Regions from separate parts of the Antarctobacter sp. genome, predicted to be linked through region 1. Evidence: riboswitches for the same ligand, from Rfam matches in the RefSeq annotation. Region 1 holds a riboswitch; the other holds the start of a gene.

Evidence for each region. A riboswitch is a leader RNA that binds a small molecule or an ion and turns the genes downstream of it on or off. The one in region 1 is predicted to bind thiamine pyrophosphate.
Region 2: another riboswitch for thiamine pyrophosphate. It lies ahead of thiD (bifunctional hydroxymethylpyrimidine kinase/phosphomethylpyrimidine kinase); the one in region 1 lies ahead of thiB (thiamine ABC transporter substrate binding subunit).

The regions. Positions count from the first base shown of each region.
Region 1 is NZ_OZ255849.1:4,081,244-4,092,476, reverse strand. It holds gene rnhB (ribonuclease HII) at 1-362, shown strand, start outside; gene ACQY5B_RS20925 (site-specific DNA-methyltransferase) at 455-1,570, shown strand; gene ACQY5B_RS20920 (hypothetical protein) at 1,676-1,825, opposite strand; gene ACQY5B_RS20915 (cupin domain-containing protein) at 1,902-2,585, shown strand; gene ACQY5B_RS20910 (DMT family transporter) at 2,643-3,533, shown strand; gene ACQY5B_RS20905 (methyl-accepting chemotaxis protein) at 3,637-5,670, shown strand; gene aroC (chorismate synthase) at 5,678-6,781, opposite strand; gene ACQY5B_RS20895 (hypothetical protein) at 6,838-7,011, opposite strand; TPP riboswitch at 7,130-7,241, shown strand; gene thiB (thiamine ABC transporter substrate binding subunit) at 7,286-8,272, shown strand; gene ACQY5B_RS20885 (thiamine/thiamine pyrophosphate ABC transporter permease ThiP) at 8,248-9,765, shown strand; gene ACQY5B_RS20880 (thiamine ABC transporter ATP-binding protein) at 9,752-10,456, shown strand; gene ACQY5B_RS20875 (cytochrome c1) at 10,538-11,233, opposite strand, start outside.
Region 2 is NZ_OZ255849.1:2,780,101-2,791,333, forward strand. It holds gene ACQY5B_RS14320 (S8 family serine peptidase) at 1-436, opposite strand, end outside; gene ACQY5B_RS14325 (phosphatase PAP2 family protein) at 438-1,493, opposite strand; gene ACQY5B_RS14330 (AfsR/SARP family transcriptional regulator) at 1,520-3,166, opposite strand; TPP riboswitch at 3,401-3,503, shown strand; gene thiD (bifunctional hydroxymethylpyrimidine kinase/phosphomethylpyrimidine kinase) at 3,563-4,366, shown strand; gene ACQY5B_RS14340 (FAD-dependent oxidoreductase) at 4,363-5,331, shown strand; gene thiS (sulfur carrier protein ThiS) at 5,328-5,525, shown strand; gene ACQY5B_RS14350 (thiazole synthase) at 5,527-6,297, shown strand; gene ACQY5B_RS14355 (thiamine phosphate synthase) at 6,294-6,890, shown strand; gene ACQY5B_RS14360 (HesA/MoeB/ThiF family protein) at 6,887-7,870, shown strand; gene ACQY5B_RS14365 (ABC transporter substrate-binding protein) at 7,867-8,802, shown strand; gene tenA (thiaminase II) at 8,799-9,470, shown strand; gene ACQY5B_RS14375 (ABC transporter ATP-binding protein) at 9,467-10,192, shown strand; gene ACQY5B_RS14380 (ABC transporter permease) at 10,189-10,941, shown strand; gene glyA (serine hydroxymethyltransferase) at 10,972-11,233, opposite strand, start outside.

The sequences.
Region 1 (11,233 bases):
TCCTGCAGGCCAGCCTGTTGGCGATGCGGCGCGCGGTGGCGGATCTGCCGGTCGTGCCTGACCATCTCCTGATCGACGGAAATCGCCTTCCGGTAGATCTGCCGTGCCCGGCGACCCCGGTCGTGGGTGGGGACGGGCGCTCTCCATCCATCGCGGCGGCCTCGATTGTGGCGAAATCATGGCGTGATGATGTCATGAAAGAGGCCGCGACACAGTTTCCCGGATACGGATGGGAAACAAACGCCGGATACCCGACAAAGTGTCACAAATCTGCACTCCGAGATTTGGGGGCTACCCCATTTCATAGACGTTCCTTTGCTCCGGTGCGCGATATCTTGTGGCAAGAGGAAAAAGACAAGTGACTGATTCAAAAATAGAATTGACCGCGAATCGCCTTTGACTCATCTTTTGCCCAACCAATGAGCGCACAAGCGCCGCGGGACAGAGGCAGAGAATGACGACGATGACTAAGTTAACGGGCGCAGATGCGCTCCCTATCAACACGATCCTGTCCGGGGACTGCATCGAGGTGATGCAGAGCCTGCCGGAGTCCTCGGTGGACCTGATCTTTGCCGACCCGCCGTACAACTTGCAGTTGAAAGGCGCGCTGCATCGTCCGGACAACTCCCAGGTGGACGCGGTCGATGACCACTGGGATCAGTTTTCGAGCTTTGCCGCCTACGACAAGTTTACCCGGGACTGGCTCGCAGCGGCGCGCCGACTGCTCAAGCCCGACGGGGCGATCTGGGTGATCGGTTCCTATCACAACATCTTCCGGGTCGGGGCCGCGTTGCAGGACGCCGGGTTCTGGATCCTCAACGATGTTGTCTGGCGCAAGTCCAACCCGATGCCGAACTTTCGCGGCAAGCGGTTTACCAACGCTCATGAGACGATGATCTGGGCGTCCAAGGGCGAAGGCGCGAAATACACCTTCAACTACGAGGCGCTGAAGGCCCTGAACGAAGGCATCCAGATGCGCAGCGACTGGGTCCTGCCGATCTGCAACGGCGGAGAGCGCATCAAGGACGCCAACGGCGACAAGGCGCACCCGACGCAGAAACCGACCTCGCTGTTGCACCGTGTGCTGGTCGGGTCGACCAATCCGGGCGACGTGGTGCTGGACCCGTTCTTTGGCACCGGCACGACCGGCGCCGTGGCCAAGATGCTGGGCCGCGACTGGATCGGGATCGAACGCGAAGCCGCCTATCGCGAGGTTGCGGAAAAGCGCATCTCCAGCGTGCGGGCCTTTGACAAGGTCGCGCTGGAGGTCAGCGCCTCGAAACGCGCCGAACCGCGCGTGCCCTTCGGCCAGGTGGTCGAACGCGGCATGCTGCGCCCGGGCGAGGAACTGTGGAGCATGAACGGCCGCCACCGGGCCAAGGTGCGCGCCGACGGCACGCTGGTGGGCAATGACGTCAAGGGCTCGATCCACCAAGTGGGGGCCAAGCTGGAAGGCGCGCCCTCGTGCAACGGATGGACCTACTGGTGCTTCAAGCGCGACGGCAAGACCGTGCCCATCGACGTCCTGCGCCAGCAGATCCGGTCTGAAATGGCTGAACGGTCGGACTGACCCTTACCCGAAATCACGATGAACACCGCCGATGCCGCGCATAGCCCGCGGCACGAACTGGCCCCGCTTGCCCTTTGGCAGGCGGGGCATTTTTGTGACCCAGCCTCAGCCGAAATCCGACGCGGTCAGCCGATTTTCCCGCAGGTGGTGTTGCGGGACATAGGTCACCGACAGCGCGTCATCCAAGGCATCGTGGCCACGCAGCGGCGGGTGATTCAGCTTGTAGTAGCCGGCCAGCCGGTCGCTGCGCACCAAAACTGGTCGCCAGGGGTGGACAGGCAGGACTGGTGTGCACAGGTTTTGAAGGTGGATCAGCCGCGGGAGGGGTGAAATGGAATTGAATGCCGATTTCTCGAAACGGGTGGTGATCCGGCCCGAGGATTACAAATGGCGTCCGTCGCCGGCCAACGGGGTAGAGCGGATGATGCTGGACCGGATCGGCGAGGAGGTGGCCCGCGCCACGACCATCGTTCGATTTGCGCCGAACAGCCGGTTCGACGCGCATACGCATGGCGGTGGTGAGGAATTCCTGGTTCTGCAGGGCGTTTTCTCTGACGAGCATGCGGATTACCCGGTCGGCAGCTATGTTCGCAATCCGATTGGCACCGCGCATACCCCGCATATCGGCCCCGAAGGCGCGACGATCCTGGTCAAGCTGTGTCAGTTCGACCCCACCGATACCGAACAGAAAGCCATTGCCACGCAGGATGCAGTGTTCGAGGAAGTGGCGCCGGGACTGAGCCAACAGCTGCTCCATGACGTCCCCGGCGAACGCGTGCGGATCGTGCGCTTTGCACCGGGCACGCGGCTGGGGCCTCATGCGCACCGCGGCGGGGAAGAGGTCTATGTGATCGAGGGGCGGTTGCAGGATGAATACGGCAGCTATCCGGCCGGCAGCTGGATCCGCAGCCCCGATGGCTCCAGTCACACACCGTTTTCGGAGGACGGCTGTCTCCTCTATATCAAGACTGGCCACCTGCCTGCGGTGGCGGACGAGGGGCGCGCGGCAGAGTAGCACTGGCGCACGCAATGCGGTCTTTCGGTCGCCTGTGAAACCGCCTAATGCTTTGGCATGGATATTCGCGCGATATTGATGGGCCTCGCCTTCGCGGTGATGTGGTCCTCGGCCTTTACCTCTGCTCGCATCATCGTGGCGGCGGCTCCGCCCCTGTCGGCACTGGCTCTGCGCTTTCTGATCTCGGGCCTTCTGGCGGTGGCGATCGCCTGGGCGATGGGGCAAAGCTGGCGGCTGACCCGGGGCCAATGGCGCGCGACGATCGTTTTTGGTGTCTGTCAGAACGCGCTGTACCTAGGATTGAACTTCGTCGCCATGCAGACGGTCGAGGCCTCCCTGGCGGCCATCATCGCCTCGACCATGCCGCTGCTGGTGGCTTTGGCCGGCTGGTTGTTCCTGGGAGAGACGCTGCGCCCGCAGGCGCTGTTCGGGTTGGTCGCCGGCATGGCCGGTGTGGCCATCATCATGGGCGCGCGGTTCGGCGGTGGGCTGGACATGACGGGGGTGCTGTTCTGCGTCCTGGGCGTTATCGCGCTGACCATTGCTACGCTGTCGCTGCGCGGGGCCACCTCGGGCGGCAACTTCATGATGGTCGTGGGCCTGCAGATGCTGATTGGCAGCGCCGTGCTCTGGGTGCCCGCACTGACGTTGGAAACCGTTCAGATCGACTGGTCTGCCGCGCTGGTCGTGGCCTTTGTCTATACCACGCTGGTGCCTGGCCTGGCGGCGACCTTTGTCTGGGTCCTGCTGGTCAACCGCATCGGCGCGGTGCGCTCCGCGACCTTCCACTTTCTCAACCCGTTCCTTGGCGTGGCCATTGCCGCCGCATTTCTGGGAGAGGCGCTTCGGCCGCTCGACCTGCTGGGCGTGGCGGTGATCGCGGCCGGGATCCTGGCCGTGCAACTGGCCAAGATCCCCAACTCCGCGCGCGAAACTGTCAAGAATTGAACGTGAAATTCCGCCCGCGCGGAAAGTTTTGTTTACCTGCGCCCCGCTACACCCGCTCTGACGCGTGGGCAATTTGCCCGCTGAACAGATGTGAGGGCGATTCATGGGAAGGTTTTCGATCCGAATTCAGGTGATGCTTCTGGCATCGGCCTTTATCGCGACACTGCTGGTACTCTCGGCCATTTCGTGGACGGTGAAATCCGAACTCACCGGCAAGCTGTACCACACCTCCGACATGTTCTCGCAAAGTCGTCTTCTGGGCGACATCACCAACAGCATGCAGAGCGCGGAACTGGCGATGATGCTGTTCGTTGCCGGTGACGACGCCAAGATAGAGGACATGCGGGCCGAATTGGCGGCCATGTCCGAACGTTTCGCTGAGGTGCGGACAAGTTTTGCCGACACCCGCGTGTCCGAGGCTCAGCGACCCGAGATGGTGACCCGCCTGGCGGAGATGGCCGAACGGCTGGCCGCCCTCGACGGCGAAGTCGAGACGCTGGCCGGGCTGACGCTTTTCGACCGCAAGGCCTTTGCCTACAGGACCATTCTGCCCTCGCTGGAGGAAACCCGAAGAGACCTTCTGGAAATGACCGATGAACTGGCGGCAGACGTGACCCGGCTGGAAACCGAGGCGACAGCCGTGGCTGCGGCCTCGGACATCAAGCAGCTGCTCGGGAACGGGCTGGTGGTGGCGGTTGCGCTGATCCTGGCCTTCATCTTTGGCCGCTCGCTGTCGCTGCCGATCCAGCGCGCCCGTGACGCGGTCCGGCGTCTTGCCCAGCACGATTACGCGTTCGAACTTGCCGATACCACGCGTGCCGACGAGGTGGGGATGATCTCTCGCAACCTCGAGGATCTGAAGGCCAAGCTGCTGGCTGCAGATGCTGCCGAAAAGCGCATGGTGGCCGAGAATGGCAGGCGCGTGGACCTGTTCCAGGCCTTCAGCACCGCGATGAGCCAGCTGCGGGGCGGGGACCTCCAGAACCGTATCGACGAGGGCGAGTGGCGGGATCTCGGCGAGAGCTACGTCCAGCTTTGCGCCGACTTCAACAACCTCGCCGACACGCTGGACGATCTTGTCGGGTCGTTGCGGCAAAGCGCCGACGCGGTGACAAACAACGCCAACGAACTGTCCAGCATGTCCGACGAGATGTCGCGCCGCTCCGAGGTTCAGGCCGCGACGCTGGAGGAGTCGGCCGCCGCCCTGGAGGAATTGTCAGCCAGCGTGCAGTCGGCCTCGGCCCGGGCGCAGGAGGTCGATACGAAGGTGGTCGAGGGCCGTCGCCGGGCCGAGCAGGGCGGCGAGGTCATGGCAAGGGCGCTGGAGGCGATGGGGTCCATCGCAAAGTCCTCTGACCAGATTTCGCAGATCATCACGGTCATCGACGACATCGCCTTTCAAACCAACCTGCTGGCCCTGAACGCGGGGGTCGAGGCCGCGCGCGCCGGCGAAAGCGGCAAGGGCTTTTCCGTGGTGGCCTCCGAGGTGCGGGGACTGGCCCAGCGGGCCTCGGAATCCGCGAGCGAGATCAAGGAGCTGGTGACGAACAGCAGCAAGCAGGTGGAAGATGGTGAAAAGCTGGTCCATGAAACCAGCGAAACCCTGACCCATATCGTGCAAAGCGTGACCGAAGTGTCCGAAATGGTTTCCGGTATCGCGACCTCGGCCCGTGATCAGGCCAGCGGCGTGCAGGAAATCAACGTCGGCGTGGGTGAGTTGGACAAGGTCACACAGCAGAACGCCGCGATGGTCAGCCAGACCAATGCTGCCAGCCAGAAACTGCGTGTCGAGGCCACCCGTCTGTCTGATGTCCTCGCGCGCTTCTCCGTGCAGGATTTGCCCCCTGCGGCGAACACCTGGGAGGACCCGGTCAACGAGGGCTTTTCGGTGAAAGGCGTCGACCCAAGGGGCCATGAGCAAAAGCATGACCAAGACGTTGCATCTGGCGATGGGGGCGGGGGGTGTGACGACACGATGGCGGACACGGAAACCTTGGTGCACGGCAGCTGGGCTGCCGAAGAACTGGAGCCGTCCCCCCTCGAAGTGGAACTCGACAGCTTCGAGCAGTCCGCGCCGAACCCGGCACCGGCCTACAAGAGGGCCGTTGGTGACGACGCCCTTTGGAAGGATTTCTGACGGGGCCTCAGCCCCCGATGCGTCCGCCGGCGTCACCGACCTGGCCGCGATGCAGCAGAAGGTGGTCAAGCAAGACGCAGGCCATCATCGCCTCTCCCACCGGAACGGCGCGGATACCCACGCAGGGATCGTGCCGGCCCTTGGTGACGATCTCTGTCTCTTCACCGCTCAGGGTGATGGTCTTGCGCGGGGTCAGGATGGACGAGGTCGGCTTGACCGCGAAACGCACGACGATTTCCTGGCCGGTCGAAATGCCGCCCAGGATACCGCCGGCATGGTTGGAGCTGTAGACCGGGCCGTTCTCTCCCATGAAGATCTCGTCGGCATTCTGGCTGCCGGTCAGGGCGGCCGAGGCCATGCCCTCGCCGATCTCGACGCCCTTGACCGCGTTGATCGACATCATCGCGGCCGCAAGATCGGTGTCCAGCTTGCCATAGACGGGGGCGCCGAGGCCCGCAGGGGTATTGCGGGCGACCACCTCGATCACCGCGCCCACGCTCTCGCCCGATTTGCGCAGCCCGTCCAGGTAATCCGCCCAGGTCTCGGCGGCTTGCGGGTCCGGGCACCAGAAGGGGTTGGCATCGATCTGGGCATCATCGAAGCGCGTCCGGTCGACGCCGTGGCTGCCCATCTGCACCATGTACCCGCGGATCTCGATCCCCGGCACCAGCGCCGTCAGCGCCGCGCGCGCCAGCCCACCGGCGGCCACGCGCGCAGCGGTTTCCCGCGCGGAGGAGCGCCCGCCGCCGCGATAGTCGCGCAGCCCGTATTTCTGGAAATATGTGATGTCGGCATGACCGGGGCGGAACTTTTGCGCGATCTCGGAATAATCCTTGGACCTCTGGTCGGTGTTCTCGATCATCAGCTGCACCGAGGTGCCGGTGGTCCGGCCCTCGAAGACGCCTGACAGGATGCGCACGGCGTCCGGTTCGCGTCGTTGTGTGGTGAACTTGTTCTGCCCCGGCTTGCGCCGGTCCAGCCAGTGCTGGATCTGCGCCTCGTCGATTTCGATGCCCGGCGGGCAGCCGTCGACCGTAGCCCCAAGAGCCGGCCCGTGGCTTTCGCCCCAGGTGGTCACACGGAAAAGATGTCCGAATGTGTTCAGGCTCATGGCTGCGTCCCTTTCGTTTCCGCGCGGGATACGCAAGCCGGGGCGCAATGCCAAGACTATTCGAGCCCGTCGCGCCGTCTCTGGGCGAATTCGCCCACGGCATCCGTCGCGCGGTCAACGGCAATCACGATGAAGGTGGAAATCCAGAGCGGCATCTCAAAGGCCGCGATCCAGCCGAAACAAAGATAGATGAGCCAGATAACCCCCAGCTCTAGGCACAAAATGATCAAACGCGTTTCCCCAAGGGCGCCTCCTTTCTCCAGCAATGTCGGGATGGTTGAAACTTACCATAACAGGCTGAAAAAATCACGGTTTTTCTTGATGTTCCGTGGCGTCGGGACTAGGGTCCCGCCTACCTCGGGGTGGCGGTGCATGAGCCGTCTGAGATTTCCGTAGATCGGATCAACCCGTTGAACCTGAACCGGTTAAAACCGGCGGAGGGAAGGTATGGGCCCGGACACGGGACTCCAATCTTGCCCTTGCGCCGCAATATTGGAGGACTTCATGAAGTCATTTGCCTTCACTGTTGCCGCGGGATGTCTCAGCGCCGGGCTTGCCCTTGCCGAAACGCCTGTCCTGACGGTCTATGCGCCCGATTATTTTGTCTCGGAATGGGGGCCGGGGCCGAGGATCGAAGAGCTGTTCGAGGCGCGCTGCGCCTGCGACCTGCAATTCAAACCTGGCGATCTCTTGCCCCGAATCCTGCTGGAAGGGGACCGGACCGAGGCCGATGTCGTGATCGGCCTGAACACTGACGTGACCAAAAAGGCCCGTGAATCGGGGCTCTTTGCCGAACACGGGGTGGACCTGTCGCCGCTGACCCTGCCGATCAACTGGACGGACGAGGTGTTCCTGCCCTTCAACTACGGACACACCGCCTTTGTCTACGACACCACCCGCGTGGATGCGCCGCCCGCCAGTTTCGACGCGCTGCTGGAGGCGCCCGATGACCTGCGGCTGGTGATCCAGGACCCGCGCACCTCGATCTCGGGGCTGGCCCTGGTGCTTTGGGTGCAGTCGGTCTACGGAGACGAGGCGCAGGCCGCCTGGGAGAAACTGGCGCCCAAGATCGTCACCGTGACAAAAGGCTGGTCTGAATCCTACGGCCTTTTCACCGATGGTGAGGCGGACATGGTGCTGAGCTATACGACCTCGCCCGCCTACCACATCATCGCGGAGGGAGATGAGACCAAGAAGGCCGCGATCTTCCCAGAGGGGCATTACTTCATGGTCGAATTGGCCGCGCGACTGGCGACCAGCGACCAGCCCGAGCTGGCCGGGGATTTCATGGAGTTCATCCTGAGCGAGGACTTCCAGAGCATGATCGCCACAGGCAACTGGTCGATCCCAGCCGCGCTGGACAGCGACAAGTGGCCGGAAGGTTTCCAGAAGCTCGATCTGCCGGAAAAGGTGCTTTTCTATTCCGAGGATGAGGCGGCAGAACTGCGCGGCGAGGCGATCGAGGCATGGCGCCGCGCGCTCTCGCAATAGCGGCGGCGCTGGTCCTGGCGGTACTGACGCTGGGACCGGTCTGCGTTGTTCTGGCCCGGGCCGGGGGCTTTGGTGCCTTTGGTCCGGGGGATTGGCAGGCGCTGCGGTTCACGCTCTGGCAGGCTTTCCTGTCAGCCTCCTTCAGCGTCGTTCTGGCCGTGCCCGTGGCCAAGGCCCTTGCGCGTCGGCGCTTTGTGGGGCGCGGGGTGCTGGTGACTCTGCTGGGGGCGCCCTTCATCCTGCCGGTGATCGTGGCGGTCATAGGCTTGATCGCGGTTTTTGGCCAGGCGGGGCTGGTGAACAGGTTCCTGGGCGCGCTGGGAGGCCCGACTCTGGACATTTACGGGCTGCACGGGGTCGTGTTGGCGCATGTCTTTTTCAACTTGCCACTGGCGGTCAGGATGCTGTTTTCGGCTTGGGCCGCGATCCCGGCCGAGCATTTCCGGTTGGCGGCCTCCCTGGGGCTGTCACCGCCTGCGCAATGGCGCGTGATTGACGCGCCGCTGATCCTTCGGGTGCTGCCGGGCGCGTTTACGGTGATCTTCGTGATCTGCCTGACCAGTTTTGCGGTGGCTCTGACTCTGGGCGGTGGGCCGCGGGCCACGACGGTGGAACTGGCGATCTACCAGGCGATGCGGTTCGATTTCGATCTTGGCCGCGCGGCAGCACTGGCGGTCATGCAACTGGTTCTGGCCCTGGCGGCGGGTCTGGTTGCGCTGCGCGTCGCGGGACAGGCCGGGTTCGGCGCGGGGCGAGACCGCATCCTGCCGCGCTGGGACGGGCAGGGACGTCTGGCCCGCGGTTGGGATGCCATGTGGATCGTCGCGGCGGCGCTGTTCCTGCTGGTGCCTCTGGCGGCGGTGGTGCTGCGCGGTCTGCCGGGCATTCTGCTGATCACGCCTGACACGTTGCGTGCGGCGGGGCATTCTCTGATGGTTGCGCTGGGGTCCACGGCGCTTTGCATGGCCTGGGCCTTGCCACTTGCCACGCGGCGGGGCGAGTTGCTGGCCCTGCCTGCCATCGCGATTTCGCCCCTGGTGCTGGGGACGGGACTGTTCCTGATCCTGCGGAATTTCGTCAATCCCTTCGACATGGCGCTGCCGGTCACGGGGCTGGTCAACGCACTGATGGCGCTGCCCTTCGCCCTACGGATTCTGCGACCCGAGGCCGAGGCGATCACGCGTGACTATGGCCGCCTGTGCGCGACCTTGCGGATGTCGTCGTTTGCGTGGCTGAGATTGGTCTGGCTGCCCCGCCTGCGGCGTCCGATGGGCTTTGCCGCCGGGCTGACGGCGGCCCTGGCGATGGGGGACCTGGGCGTGATCGCGTTGTTTGCCGATCCGGACCGGGCGACCTTGCCATTGCAGGTCTATCGCCTGATGGGATCCTACCAGATGGAGGCGGCGGCCGGTGCGGCGCTGTTGTTGTTGATGACCAGCCTGGGATTGTTCTGGCTGTTCGACCGCGGAGGGCGCTTGAGTGCTGAGGCTTGAAGACCTGCAAGTGACGATGGACAGCGGCACGCTGCGCGCGGATATGGCGCTGGTGCCGGGTCGACGGGTGGCGCTTGTCGGGCCGTCGGGCGCCGGAAAATCCACCCTGCTGGACGCCATCGCCGGTTTCAGGGAGGTCGCGGCCGGGCGCGTCATCTGGCAGGGGCGCGACGTGACCCATGCCCCGCCGCAGGCGCGGCCCGTGTCGATCCTGTTCCAGGACAGCAACCTGTTTCCGCACCTGACGCTGGAGCGAAACCTGGGTCTTGCCCTGCATCCCGGCGGGCGCCGTCCGGACGCCGAGGCGCGTGCACGGATCGAGGGGGCGCTGCGGCGCGTGGGGCTGGAAGGCATGGCCGGGCGCAAACCGGGCACCCTGTCCGGTGGTCAGCAGGGGCGCGCAGCATTGGCCCGGGTGCTCTTGATGGCGCGCCCGGTGATCCTGCTGGACGAACCTTTTGCCGCCCTGGGACCGGCGCTGAAACGCGAAATGCTGGACCTTGTGCGCGAGGTCGCCGACAGCCTCGCCGCATTGGTCGTCATGGTGACGCATGACCCGCGCGACGCAGAGGGGTTTGCCCATGAGGTCGTGCTGGTGGCCGAGGGGCAGGCGCAGGCACCGGTGGCGGCAGAGGCCTTCTTTGCCGATCCGCCGCAGGCCTTCCGCGACTACATTGGCGCGGCGGGGTAAACCCTGCCCTGCACCAATCCATGATCAAAAAGAAAAGCCCCGCCGGATCGGCGGGGCTTTGTCGTTTTCGGCTTGGCCGGATCAGGCGGTCGGCTTGCGCTTGATCGGGGCCCAGATACGCTTGTTCACCAGGTAGAGCAGCACCGAGAGCACCACCAGGAAGAACACCCCGACGAAACCCGCCTGCTGGCGTTGCATCATCTTGGGTTCCGCGGTCCACATCAGGAAGGCCGCCAGGTCCTCTGCTTCGTGGTGCAGCGAGTTGCTGTGGCCGTCGTCGAATTCGACGTCCTCGCCGTACAGCGGCGGCGCCATCGAGATCCAGCCGCCGGGGAAGGCGGTGTTCTCGTAAAGGATGGTGCCTGCCTCTTCCTTTTCCTCTCCGGTGTAGCCGGTCAGCAGCGAGGCGATGTATTCTGCGCCGCCCATGCCCTTGAACAGCTGGTTGATGCCCAGTCCGTAGGGGCCGTGGAAACCGGCGCGCGCCTTGGCCATCAGCGACAGGTCCGGTGCCCCGACCGAGGTGACGGCCGGGAAGTGGTCGGTCGGCTTGGCCGGGCGGAAGTCATCGAGTTCTTCGTCGAAGACTTCGAAGTTGGCGGCATAGGCGATGACCTGCTCTTCGCTGTAGCCCAGCTGTTCGAGATCGCGCAACGGAACGTACTGCAGGCCGTGGCAGGCCGAGCAGATCTCTGTGTAGACCTTGAGGCCGCGCTGCAGCTGGTTCTGGTCCCAGGTGCCGAAGGGCCCTTCGAACGAGAACTTGAAGTCCTCGAC
Region 2 (11,233 bases), 1.3 Mb from region 1:
ACCTCAACGGGTCGCCGACCGCATCGAACGCGTCTAGCACGTCCCGGTCGCCGGCGATCCACTCCTGTATACGAGGCCAGTCGTAGCCTCTCCCGGCATAGACCGCACCCTCGAGGAACCCGGTGAAATCCACCGGATGGATCAATCGCTCCGAGGCGAGATTCGGATGCTCGAAGTGGTTGGCCCCCTTGGAAGCGTCGGCCGGGCAGCTTCCGGCACAGCCGTTGTCGATGATCGCCACCGTCACGGCCGTGAACTGGCCATCTGGGTCGAAAATCTTTTTCCACTCTTCCTTTGGCTTGCCTTCGTAAGGCTCCGCGCAATCCTCTGAATCCACAGCTTCCCAAGGTTCTACAAGCAATCCAAGCGCCTGAAGATGCCAGAGGTAGAATAGACCTTCGCGGTCCTCGCAGGTCGTGCAATCACCATCGGCCATGTCAACTCCTCCCCTCGTACCACTCGCGCTGAACGGCCCGCATCTGGTAGCGGCAGGCATAGAACAGGTAGGGTGCGAACTTTCCCGCAAGCTCGACCCCGGCCTCGGTGTCGGACTTGTAGTGCAAGCCGGCGTATTCGCGGTTCTCGCCGATGCGCTGCGCGACGTGGAACAGTTCCTGCGTCGCGGTGTATTCGGGAATGGCCCGCGACAGCACCAGCGCCACGCAGGTATCCTGGAACGCGTGGTTCGAAGGATAGGACGGGTGCGGCGGGATTCCGATGAACGGCCGCAGCGCATTGTCGACATGCGAAGGCCGGGGCCGTGTATAGCGGGTCTTGTAGACATAGCCGACCCGTTCGGACAGTTGCAGCACGGTGGAGATCAAAGCGCGCGTCGCCCGATAGCCCGCCAATTCCTCGATCCCGAGGCGCCGTAGCATGTCCGTCGGATTGTTTGCCGCGACCTGGCGGATGATCTCTTTCTGACGGAATTCATCCCCACGCAGACGGTTCTGTTTGCGGTGCAGTTCGCGCACTTCTTCGCGGGTTTCCTGCATGCCCGGAGGCGGCTGCAGCGGAAGACGCTCATACGCATAGACATTCTTGCTGAGCTTCTGTTTCGCTATGTTCGACACATAGGCGTTGTGGGCCTTTGCAAGACCGGCATCCTCGTTCTTCACGGTCTTTAGCGTGTCTTCAAACTCCACTGCCGCCGTCGTTTCAATGGCGATGTCTCTCAATTGCACGAGGTCCCGCAATTCGCGCCAGGTCGAGATGACCTGATCACCGAATGCCGGAACCGGATCGCCGTTCAACGCCGGAGAGCCAGTCGGCGCCGTGCCCGCGCCCTGCGTGCTGGCGCTGAAATGGGCGTGCGCGTGGGCATGCGCGTTGAAATGCGCATGGGCATGGGCGTGGGCATGGGCGCTTGGCCCCGGCGTCGTGGCCCGCGCAAGCGGTGCAACATCCCTTTGTTCTTTTCCGTCATGGCGGAAGAGCTTCCCTCTCCGCCCAAGCCGAAGGCTGGGCCCGTCTAGGCGATGTTCTTCCGACATGGGTGGTTCCTCCGGTTTTGGGGGGGTCAACTGGCGGCCTTCTCGGCAGTGCGCAGGCCTGAAATCAGGAAGCGGCGTACATGGTCCGCGGGAACTGGCGCTGCCGGATCCTCAAGCCTGCGCCATGTGAAACCCGGGTCCCGCTTCTCGATCCTTCGATAGGTCGCTGCCGCCGAGACCAAATCCCCGGATTGGGCATAATTTGCGGCCAGGTAGCGCAGTGTCGGCAAGAAAGGCTGTGTCCCCGGGATCTGCTGGGACAAGGACATCGTCCCATATTGGATCGCCTTTTCGAAGCTACCGGACAGGGAATGCGCCATTTGCCTGAGAGAGCCGAACAGGTACTGGTAAGGGCTGTCGCGCCCAAAACGAACTGCGCGCGCCGCGGCGACTTTCGCAGTGTCGTAGTCACCGGTGTAGCAGGCAAGCGTTCCTTTGGCGTAGTGATACAAGGCAAGGTCCGGAGGGTCCGATTGAAGAGGCGCAATGAGGGCAGCGGCGCGTCCGAAGTCCCGGAAGACAAAGCTGTAGACGTGCGAAAGCAGCGAGCGTGCCAGCGGATTGTGCGGATCAGCCTCGATCGCACGGGCGGCCCAGTAATCGGCCCGCGCCCGGATCTCGTTGAGGTCGAGCACTTTGGCCTCGAGAAGATGAGCCGAAGAATAGGCGCTCCAAGCGAAGTAAGACGCCTTTGGTTGCAGATCGCACGCCTTTTCAAGCGCATGGGTCGCTTCGGCAAGGGACCGCTCCGACCGCCGCATCAGGCGATCGACGCCTTCGATGAGGTTGCGTGCAGCCTCGCGCTCGGCGGTCATCCCGCCGATCCCGGAATGAAGAAGCTTGTTGCAGATCTCGTCGACCAGTTGCGCCGTCATCTCTGACAGGAGTTCGGTTGCCAGAGCTGCCGTTTCGAGCTGGCGCTGTTTGCTCCAGATTACAAACTGGTTCTCCACCTTGAAAATCTTGAACGACAGGCTTGTCGCCGCACCAAGAGACAGGGCCTGGACCTTCAGGAACAGATCCGCAGGACGGGCCCCGGCGGCAGCGACATCACGGAAATCATGGATGTCGAAAACTTCGTAGTACCTGAGGTTCGTCGCAATCTTGTCGATCACCAGGTTGGCAACCAGTTTCGCCGTATCATCGTTCACGGACGTTAATACCGGCAGGATACCCAGGCTCAGCCGTGGTCCGTTTTCGCAGTCGGTGCCGCTGGCATGGGATACCGTCGTCCTTGCGTCGGAACCTTCCGAATTGACGCGCATTTCGGAGAGCCAGATATTGAATTGGGGATCCTTGATATCGATCCCTTCTAGGAATTCCCGTCGAGAGGCGGCATTTACGTCTGGATCGAAGTAGTCGATTTTCAGATGTTCCCGGGCCAAGAGGACCGGCCCGCCATCTGTGAGCAAGATCCGCTTTGCGTCTTGCCCGAACATGCGCCGCAATTGAGACAGGGCTTGTCTAAGGCTGTTGCGGGCTTGTTGTTCCCCCCTGTCACTCCAGAGCTTGTCTTGAAGCATGGCCCTGGAACAGGGTCGGTCACCATAAATTGCGAGGATTGCCAGCAGTCCCTTGGCCTTCTCTCCGCACGTGCCCGTCAAAATATCCCTGCCCTCTCTGTCGAGAACCTGGATCGGTCCGAAGAGCTTCAGTTCATATGTCGGTGCCATGCTTTCGACGCCTGGAAACGCTTCAATCACCCTTAGTGTAGCGCATTTGCCACGGAGCCCGAACATTTTCGTTTGCCGCGGCGCGGAATTCACACCTTTTTCACATTCGACCTCGCCATCTCGCCTGCCCGCCGGCTCCAGAGGCAAAGCGCCGTCATCGGTTTGGGGAACAGGTCAATTGGTTCCGGGATTATCCCCCGGTTGCCACTGCCGCGGCGAGGCGCTACGGTGCCGCCAAATCCGTTGGGGTGCCCTGCAACAGGGCTGAGAGGCATCGCGCCGACCCATCGAACCTGATCCGGGCAATGCCGGCGTAGGGAACGGAGATCGCGCACGCAGGCAAACCGCCTGCCCGTTTTCCAGTCTCTTCCCGCGTGCCCTTGTGCGGAGGAGAAAATGGAAAAGGTCGCGAAACTCCTGATCGTTGCAGGCTCTGACAGCGGTGGAGGCGCCGGCATTCAGGCTGATCTCAAGGCCGCCTCGGCGCTTGGCGTCTACGGTGCCACGGCGATCACGGCCGTCACCGCACAGAACACGGTGGGCGTTCAATCCGTCGCGACGCTGGCCCCAGAGATGGTGGCGGCGCAGATCCGCTCGGTGCTCGACGACATTGACATCGACGCGGTGAAGATCGGGATGCTGGGCACGGTCGACATCATCGAAGCGGTGGCGCAAGCCTTGCAGGGCTTCGCCGGTCCTGTGGTGCTGGACCCGGTGATGGTTGCGAAGTCGGGGGATGCTCTGCTGGACGCGTCGGCGGTCACGGCGTTGCGCGATCACCTGCTGCCCCGCGCAACGATGCTGACCCCGAACTTGCCCGAGGCCGCCCGGCTTCTGGAACACGATCCCGCAACCACGTCTGAAAGGATGGAAGCGCAAGGCGCGGCGCTGCGAGCGCTCGGGCCGGACGCGGTGCTCATGAAAGGCGGCCACGCCGAAGGTGAAACCTGCCGCGACCTGCTGGTGACAGAGGCTGGTTTCACCGCTTTCGAGGCGCCGCGCCTTGCCACACGCAACACCCATGGCACAGGCTGCTCCCTGTCCTCGGCCATCGCGGCCGAAATGGCCAAGGGCGCTGCACCAGAGGCCGCCGTCCGCCGCGCGCATGGCTGGCTGCACGGGGCCATCGCGGCGGCGGACCGGCTGGAGGTCGGACGCGGTCACGGGCCAGTGCACCATTTCCACGAGGTCTGGGCATGAGCGCGGAAGTCACGATCCTGGGCGCCGGGGTCTCGGGGCTCTGCGTCGCGCATGAATTTGCGGACAGGGGCGCGGCGGTCCGCATCCTCGACACTGCGGGCGGGCCCGGTCCTGAATGCTGTTCCTGGTGGGCTGGCGGAATGCTGGCCCCGTTCTGCGAAGGCGAAGCAGCGGAAGAGCCCGTGACACGTCTGGGCGCGCAAGCCGCGGACTGGTGGCAGGCGGCTGGCGTGCCGGTGGCGCGGGATGGAACGCTGGTGGTCGCCCTTGGCCGTGACCGGGGAGAGTTGGACCGTTTCGCCCGACGGACGGAGGGGCATCGGCGCCTTGATGGCCAGCAACTCGCCGCGCTTGAGCCGGAACTTTCTGGGCGGGTCTCTGGCGGTCTTCACTTTGTCCAGGAGGCGCATATTGATCCGCGGACCGCGCTGGGCACCTTGCGACAGGGCCTTGCTGCACGCGGTGTTTGTGTCGCGGCGAACGGCGACCTGAACGGCACCGTGATCGATTGCCGGGGCCTTGCCGCGCGCGACCGTCTGCCAGAGTTGCGTGGCGTTCGTGGCGAGATGGCGGTGCTGCGCGCGCCGGAGGTCACGCTGCGCCGGACGGTGCGGATGCTGCATCCGCGCCACCCACTCTATCTCGTGCCGCGGGGGGACGGTGTCTACATGCTGGGCGCCACTCAGGTCGAGGGCGACGGGCGAGGCCCCCCTACCCTGCGTTCGATGGCGGAACTGCTGAACGCCGCCTATGCCCTGCACCCGGCCTTTGCCGAGGCCGAGGTGCTGGAGATCGGCGCCGATGCGCGCCCCGCCTTTCCCGACAACCTGCCGCGGATCGTCCCGCAGGGCGACCGCATCCATGTCAACGGCCTGTTCCGGCACGGCTTCCTGCTGGCCCCTGCGATGGCGCGGATGGTGGCAGGGCTGGTGCTGGACGGCGAGCCCCCGGAGTTCCTGCAATGAAGATCATCTTGAACGGCGCGGCCACCCATATCGCGGCGACCGACCTTGCCACGGCCCTGGACGAACTTGGTTACGGGCAGGCCCGCGTGGCGACCGCGGTGAACGAAACCTTCGTGCCAGCAGCGGCACGCGCGCAGCAGCCCTTGGCCGAAGGCGACCGGCTGGAAATCCTCGCGCCCCGGCAGGGAGGCTGACATGCCTGTTTTCTACGGAACCGAAATCGCATCCCCCCTGATGCTGGGCACGGCTCAGTACCCCTCTCCCGCGGTGCTGGCCGAGGCGTTTCACCGCTCCGGCGCGGGCGTCGTGACGGTGTCGCTCCGGCGCGAGGCAGCGGGCGGTAACGGCCAGGGGTTCTGGGACTTGATCCGTGGCCTGGGTATCCCCGTCCTCCCCAACACCGCCGGCTGTCATTCTGCACGTGAGGCCGTGACAACCGCCCATATGGCGCGCGAGATCTTTGGCACGGACTGGATCAAGCTCGAGGTGATCGGCCACGCGGACACGCTGCAGCCCGATCCCTTCGAGCTGGTCGAAGCGGCGCGGATCCTCTGCGCGGACGGCTTCAAGGTCTTTCCCTACACGACCGAGGACGGGATCCTTGGCGGTCGCCTGTTGGAGGCGGGCTGCGAGGTCCTGATGCCCTGGGGCGCCCCCATCGGTACCGGGCTGGGTCTGAACAACGTCTACGGCCTGCGCACCCTGCGCGCGCAGTTTCCCGAGATACCGATGGTGATCGATGCGGGGCTAGGCCTGCCCAGCCAGGCGGCACAGGCGATGGAGTTGGGCTTTGACGCCGTGCTGCTGAACACGGCGGTGGCCAAGGCCGGCGATCCTGCGGCCATGGCCGAGGGGTTCGCCCGCGCGCTGGAGGCCGGACGGCTGGCGCGCTCTGCCGATCCGATGGAACCGCGCGACATGGCCGCCCCCTCTACCCCCGTGCTGGGACTGGCGGTGCTGGAATGACGCTGGATCGCTTTTATCCGATTTTCGATCACCCCGACTGGCTGGAACGGGCGCTGCCCCTCGGCGTCAAGCTGGTGCAACTGCGGGTGAAGGACCGCCCCGAGGCCGACCTCCGCGCGCTCATCGAACGATCGCGCGATCTCTGCCGGGCGGCGGGTGCGGTGCTTGTGGTCAACGATCACTGGCAATTGGCGGCGGAGTTGGGCTGCGACTGGGTGCACCTGGGGCAAGAGGACCTAGACACCGCCGACCTGCAAGCGATCCGCGCCGCCGGGCTAAAGCTGGGCATTTCCACCCATGACGAGGCCGAACTGGCCCGTGCGCTGGATTGTGGGCCGGATTACGTGGCGCTGGGGCCGGTCTGGCCGACCATCCTGAAAAAGATGAAGTGGCACGAACAGGGTCTTGACCGCGTGACCGACTGGAAGCGCCGGGTTGGCGACCTGCCGCTGGTGGCCATTGGCGGGCTCTCGACCGCCCGCGCGCCGCAGGCCTTTGCAGCCGGGGCCGACATAGTCTCGGTCGTGACGGATATCACCCTGAACGCCGACCCCGAGACACGCATCCGCGAATGGATCGAGGTGACGCGATGACCCGCTACATCCGGCAGATCGCGGTACCGGAACTGGGCGCGGCGGGACAGGATCGGCTACGCGCGGCCTCTGTTCTGGTGGTGGGAGCCGGCGGGCTGGCGGCACCGGTTCTGCAATACCTTGCCGGTGCCGGGGTCGGGCATCTCCGGCTGGTCGATCCCGATCACGTGGACGAAAGCAACCTGCACCGGCAGACGGTCTTTCGCGCGGGGGACCTCGGCCAGCCAAAGGCCACAGCCGCGGCAAAGGCGCTGGACGGGCTGAACCCTGATTGCCGGATTGAACCGGTGACTGTCGCGCTTGATCCGGGCAACGCCGCGGCGCTGGCAGCGGGCGTGACGCTGGTGCTGGACTGCGCCGACAGTTTCGCCGCCAGCTACATCCTGTCGGAACTCTGCCAGGAACTCGGGTTGCCGCTCATCAGTGCTTCGGTCACCGGGACAGAAGGCTATTGCGGCGGTTTCTGCGGCGGGGCGCCCTCTCTGCGCGCGGTCTTCCCCGACCTTCCCGAGCGGCTGGGCTCCTGCGCCGAAGACGGTGTGCTGGGCCCGGTCGTCGGGGTCATCGGCAGTCTGCAGGCCCAGATGGCGCTGACCGTGCTTGCAGGGATCGGCCCCTCACCGCTGGGCCGGGTCACAAGCTATGACGGGCTGGCGCATCGGTTCGGCGGATTCTCGTTCGTCGGTGCGCCCGAACCGGACAGCTGTTTCCGCTTCATCAGTCCCACCGCCATCGCACCCGGCGATTTCGTCGTGGATTTGCGCGCGCCCGACGAAGGGCCGCTTGTCCGCGACGGTGCCTTGCGCCTTGCGACCGATGACCTCGGCCCGGACGGCCCGGTGCCCGCCCCCGGCCAGCGCGCGGTGCTGTGCTGCCGCTCGGGCCAACGTTCCTGGACCGCGGCCGAACGGCTTTCGCGCGTCTGGGACGGAGAAATAACCCTCGTCGCCCTTGGCGACCAAACCGGAGCGACCTCATGAGAGTCCTGACCCTGCTGTTCTGCCTTTGCGCCGCACCTGCCACGGCTGCCGACAAGATGACCCTTGTTCTCGACTGGTTCGTGAACCCCGATCACGGGCCGATCATCATTGCCAAGGAAAAGGGCTATTTCGCCGATGCCGGTCTGGAGGTGGAAATCGTGGCCCCGGCCGACCCCGCAGACCCGCCCAAAATGGCGGCGGCCGGCAAGGCCGACCTCGCCATCTCCTACCAGCCGCAATTGCACCTGCAAGTGGCGGAAGGTCTGCCGCTGAAACGCGTCGGCACGCTGGTCGCCACGCCGCTGAACTGCCTGCTGGTCCTCGACAACGGTCCAATCGCGGAAATCGCGGACCTCAAGGGCCGCAAGGTCGGCTTCTCGGTCGCCGGTGTCGAAGAGGCGCTGTTGTCGGCCATGCTGGCCCCTGCCGGTCTCGGGATGCAGGATATCGAGCTGGTCAACGTCAACTGGGCGCTCTCGCCCTCTATCATGTCGGGGCAAGTGGACGCGGTCATCGGCGCTTTCCGGAATTTCGAACTGAACCAGATGGAGATCGAGGGCGTCGACGGCCGCTGTTTCTACCCCGAGGAAGAAGGCGTCCCCGCCTACGACGAGTTGATCTACGTCGCCAACCCCAACCGGATGGACCTCGAGAAGATCGACCGGTTCCTGGCGGCCACCGAAGAGGCCGTGCAGTACATCGTCAACCATCCGCAGGAAAGCTGGGAAATCTTCGCCGCCTCCTCTGCCGAACTCGACGACGAATTGAACGCGAGGGCTTGGCAGGACACGCTTCCGCGCTTTGCCCTGCGCCCTGCCGCGCTGGACACCGGCCGCTATGCCCGGTTCGAGCGGTTCCTGAAGTCGGTGGATCTGATCGAAGAGATCAGGCCTGTTTCGGACCTCGCCATCATGACGGATGCGGATCAATGAGTTACGGTCGTACCTTCCCCCTGTGGCGCGCCGCAGCGGGTGAGAACTGGCAGAACTATACCCGCCACTCCTTTGTCGAAGGGCTCTCTGACGGGAGCCTGCCGCGCGATGCCTTCCTGCATTATCTTGTTCAGGACTACGTCTTTCTCGTCCATTTCGCACGGGCCTGGGCGCTGGCCGTCACCAAGGCCGGAACAATAGAAGAGATGCGCGCCTGCGCCGCGACGACACAGGCGCTGATCGACGAGGAAATGCTGCTGCACGTGCAGACCTGCGCTGCGGCGGGGATCGACGAGGCGACCCTGCAGGCCGCCGAGGAACGGCCGGAAAACCTCGCCTATACGCGCTACGTTCTGGACGCGGGTCACGCCGGTGACTTCGCCGATCTGTTGTCAGCCCTGGCGCCCTGCGTGCTGGGCTACGGCGAAATCGGGGCGCGGCTGGCCAACGAGACCCCATCGGACACCTATCGCGACTGGATCGGCACCTATGGCAGTGCCGACTACCAGGCGCTGTGCGCCGATGTCGGCGCGCTGATCGACGGCGCGGTGGCGCGCAGGCTGGGTCCCGCGCCCGAGGACAGCCCGCGCTGGCCCGACCTCTGCCGCCGCTTTGCCACGGCGACGCGGCTGGAAATCGGGTTCTGGGACATGGGGTTGGCCCCGTGAAGCCACCGGGCCTTGCCTTCTCCGGTCGCGTCACTGTGGGCGACACTGTCCTGCTCGGCCCCGTTGCGGTGCGGGCAGAGCCGGGACGTTGGACCTGCCTGCTGGGACCTTCGGGGATGGGCAAGTCCACCCTGCTGCACTGCCTGGCCGGCCTGACCGACGGCTTGACCCTCGACGGGCGGATCGAGACCGGTGACGGGCGTCCCCTGGCCGGGCGCGTGGCCTTGATGGCGCAGTCCGACGGCCTGCTGCCCTGGCTCACCGTGGCCCAAAATGTGACGCTTGGCGCGCGAATGCGCCGCGAAGCGCCTGACCGGGACCGCGTCCGCGCTCTGCTGGCCCGCGTCGGCCTGACCGATCTGGCCGGACGCAAGCCGCACGCTCTGTCCGGCGGGCAACGGCAACGCGCGGCCCTGGCCCGGACTCTATACGAGGACCGACCGGTGGTGCTGCTGGATGAACCGTTCTCTGCGCTCGACGTGGCGACACGGGCGCGGATGCAGGACCTGGCCGCAGCCGAACTGGGCGGTCGGACGGTCCTTCATGTCACCCACGACCCGGCAGAGGCCGCAAGGCTGGGTGAACGCATCCTGATCCTGACCGGAGGGGGCATCGAGACGATCGACCCGGAAAGCGCCGCGCCGATCCCCCGCGTGCCCGACGATCCGGACACCCTTTCAACAACCGGATGCCTTACCCGCCTGTTGCTGGAGGTCGCATGAACCTGTTGCGCATCGGCCTGCCGCTGCTGATCGGCCTCGCGCTCTGGCAAGGGATCATTCTTGCGCTCGACATGCCCTCTTTCATCCTGCCGGGGCCGCTGCGCGTGGCAGAGGCGCTATGGACCAATCGGGCATTGCTGGTCGAACATGCGGGCATCACGATAGCCGAGGTTCTGCTCGGGCTTTTGCTGGGTGCCTTTCTGGGCTGGATATCCGCAACGCTGCTTGCCCTGTCTCCCGGTGCCGCGCGGGCACTGAGGCCCTTGCTCGTCTTCAGCCAGGCCATTCCCGTCTTCGCCCTTGCGCCGATATTTACTCTCTGGTTCGGCTACGGGCTGGGGTCCAAGATCGCCATGGCGCTGCTCATCATCTACTTTCCGGTGACCTCGGCCTTCTACGATGCGCTGATCAAGACGCCGCCCGCCTGGGTCTCGCAGGCACGGATCATGGGGGCGGGTCGGGCCCGCATCCTGTGGTGTGTTCGGATGCCCGCGGCGCTGCCCGGCCTGATGTCGGGGCTGCGGCTGGCGGCGGTCTACGCGCCGATCGGGGCGATCATCGGCGAATGGGTCGGCGCCTCGCGCGGGCTGGGCTACCTGATGTTGCTGGCCAACGGACGGGCCAAGATCGACCTGATGTTCGCCGCGGTTCTGGTGGTCGCGCTCCTAACCATCCTGCTGCACCGTGCTGTTGACGCGCTGGCGCATCAAGTGGAGATGCGCCAGCAGGGTATGAAAGGAAACGGCTGAAAGGGGACCGCACCAAACGCCAATCCGGGTTCAGAGCTCGGGATAGATCGGGAAGCGTTTGCAGAGGGCGGCGACCTCGGCGCGGACCTTGGCCTCGACCTCGGCGTTGCCGTCCTCGCCGTTGGCGGCCAGGCCATCGACCACCTCGATGATCCAGTCGGCGATCTGGCGGAACTCGGCCTCGCCGAAGCCGCGGGTGGTGCCCGCCGGCGATCCCAGGCGGATGCCGCTGGTCACGGTGGGCTTTTCCGGATCGAAGGGCACGCCGTTCTTGTTGCAGGTGATATGCGCG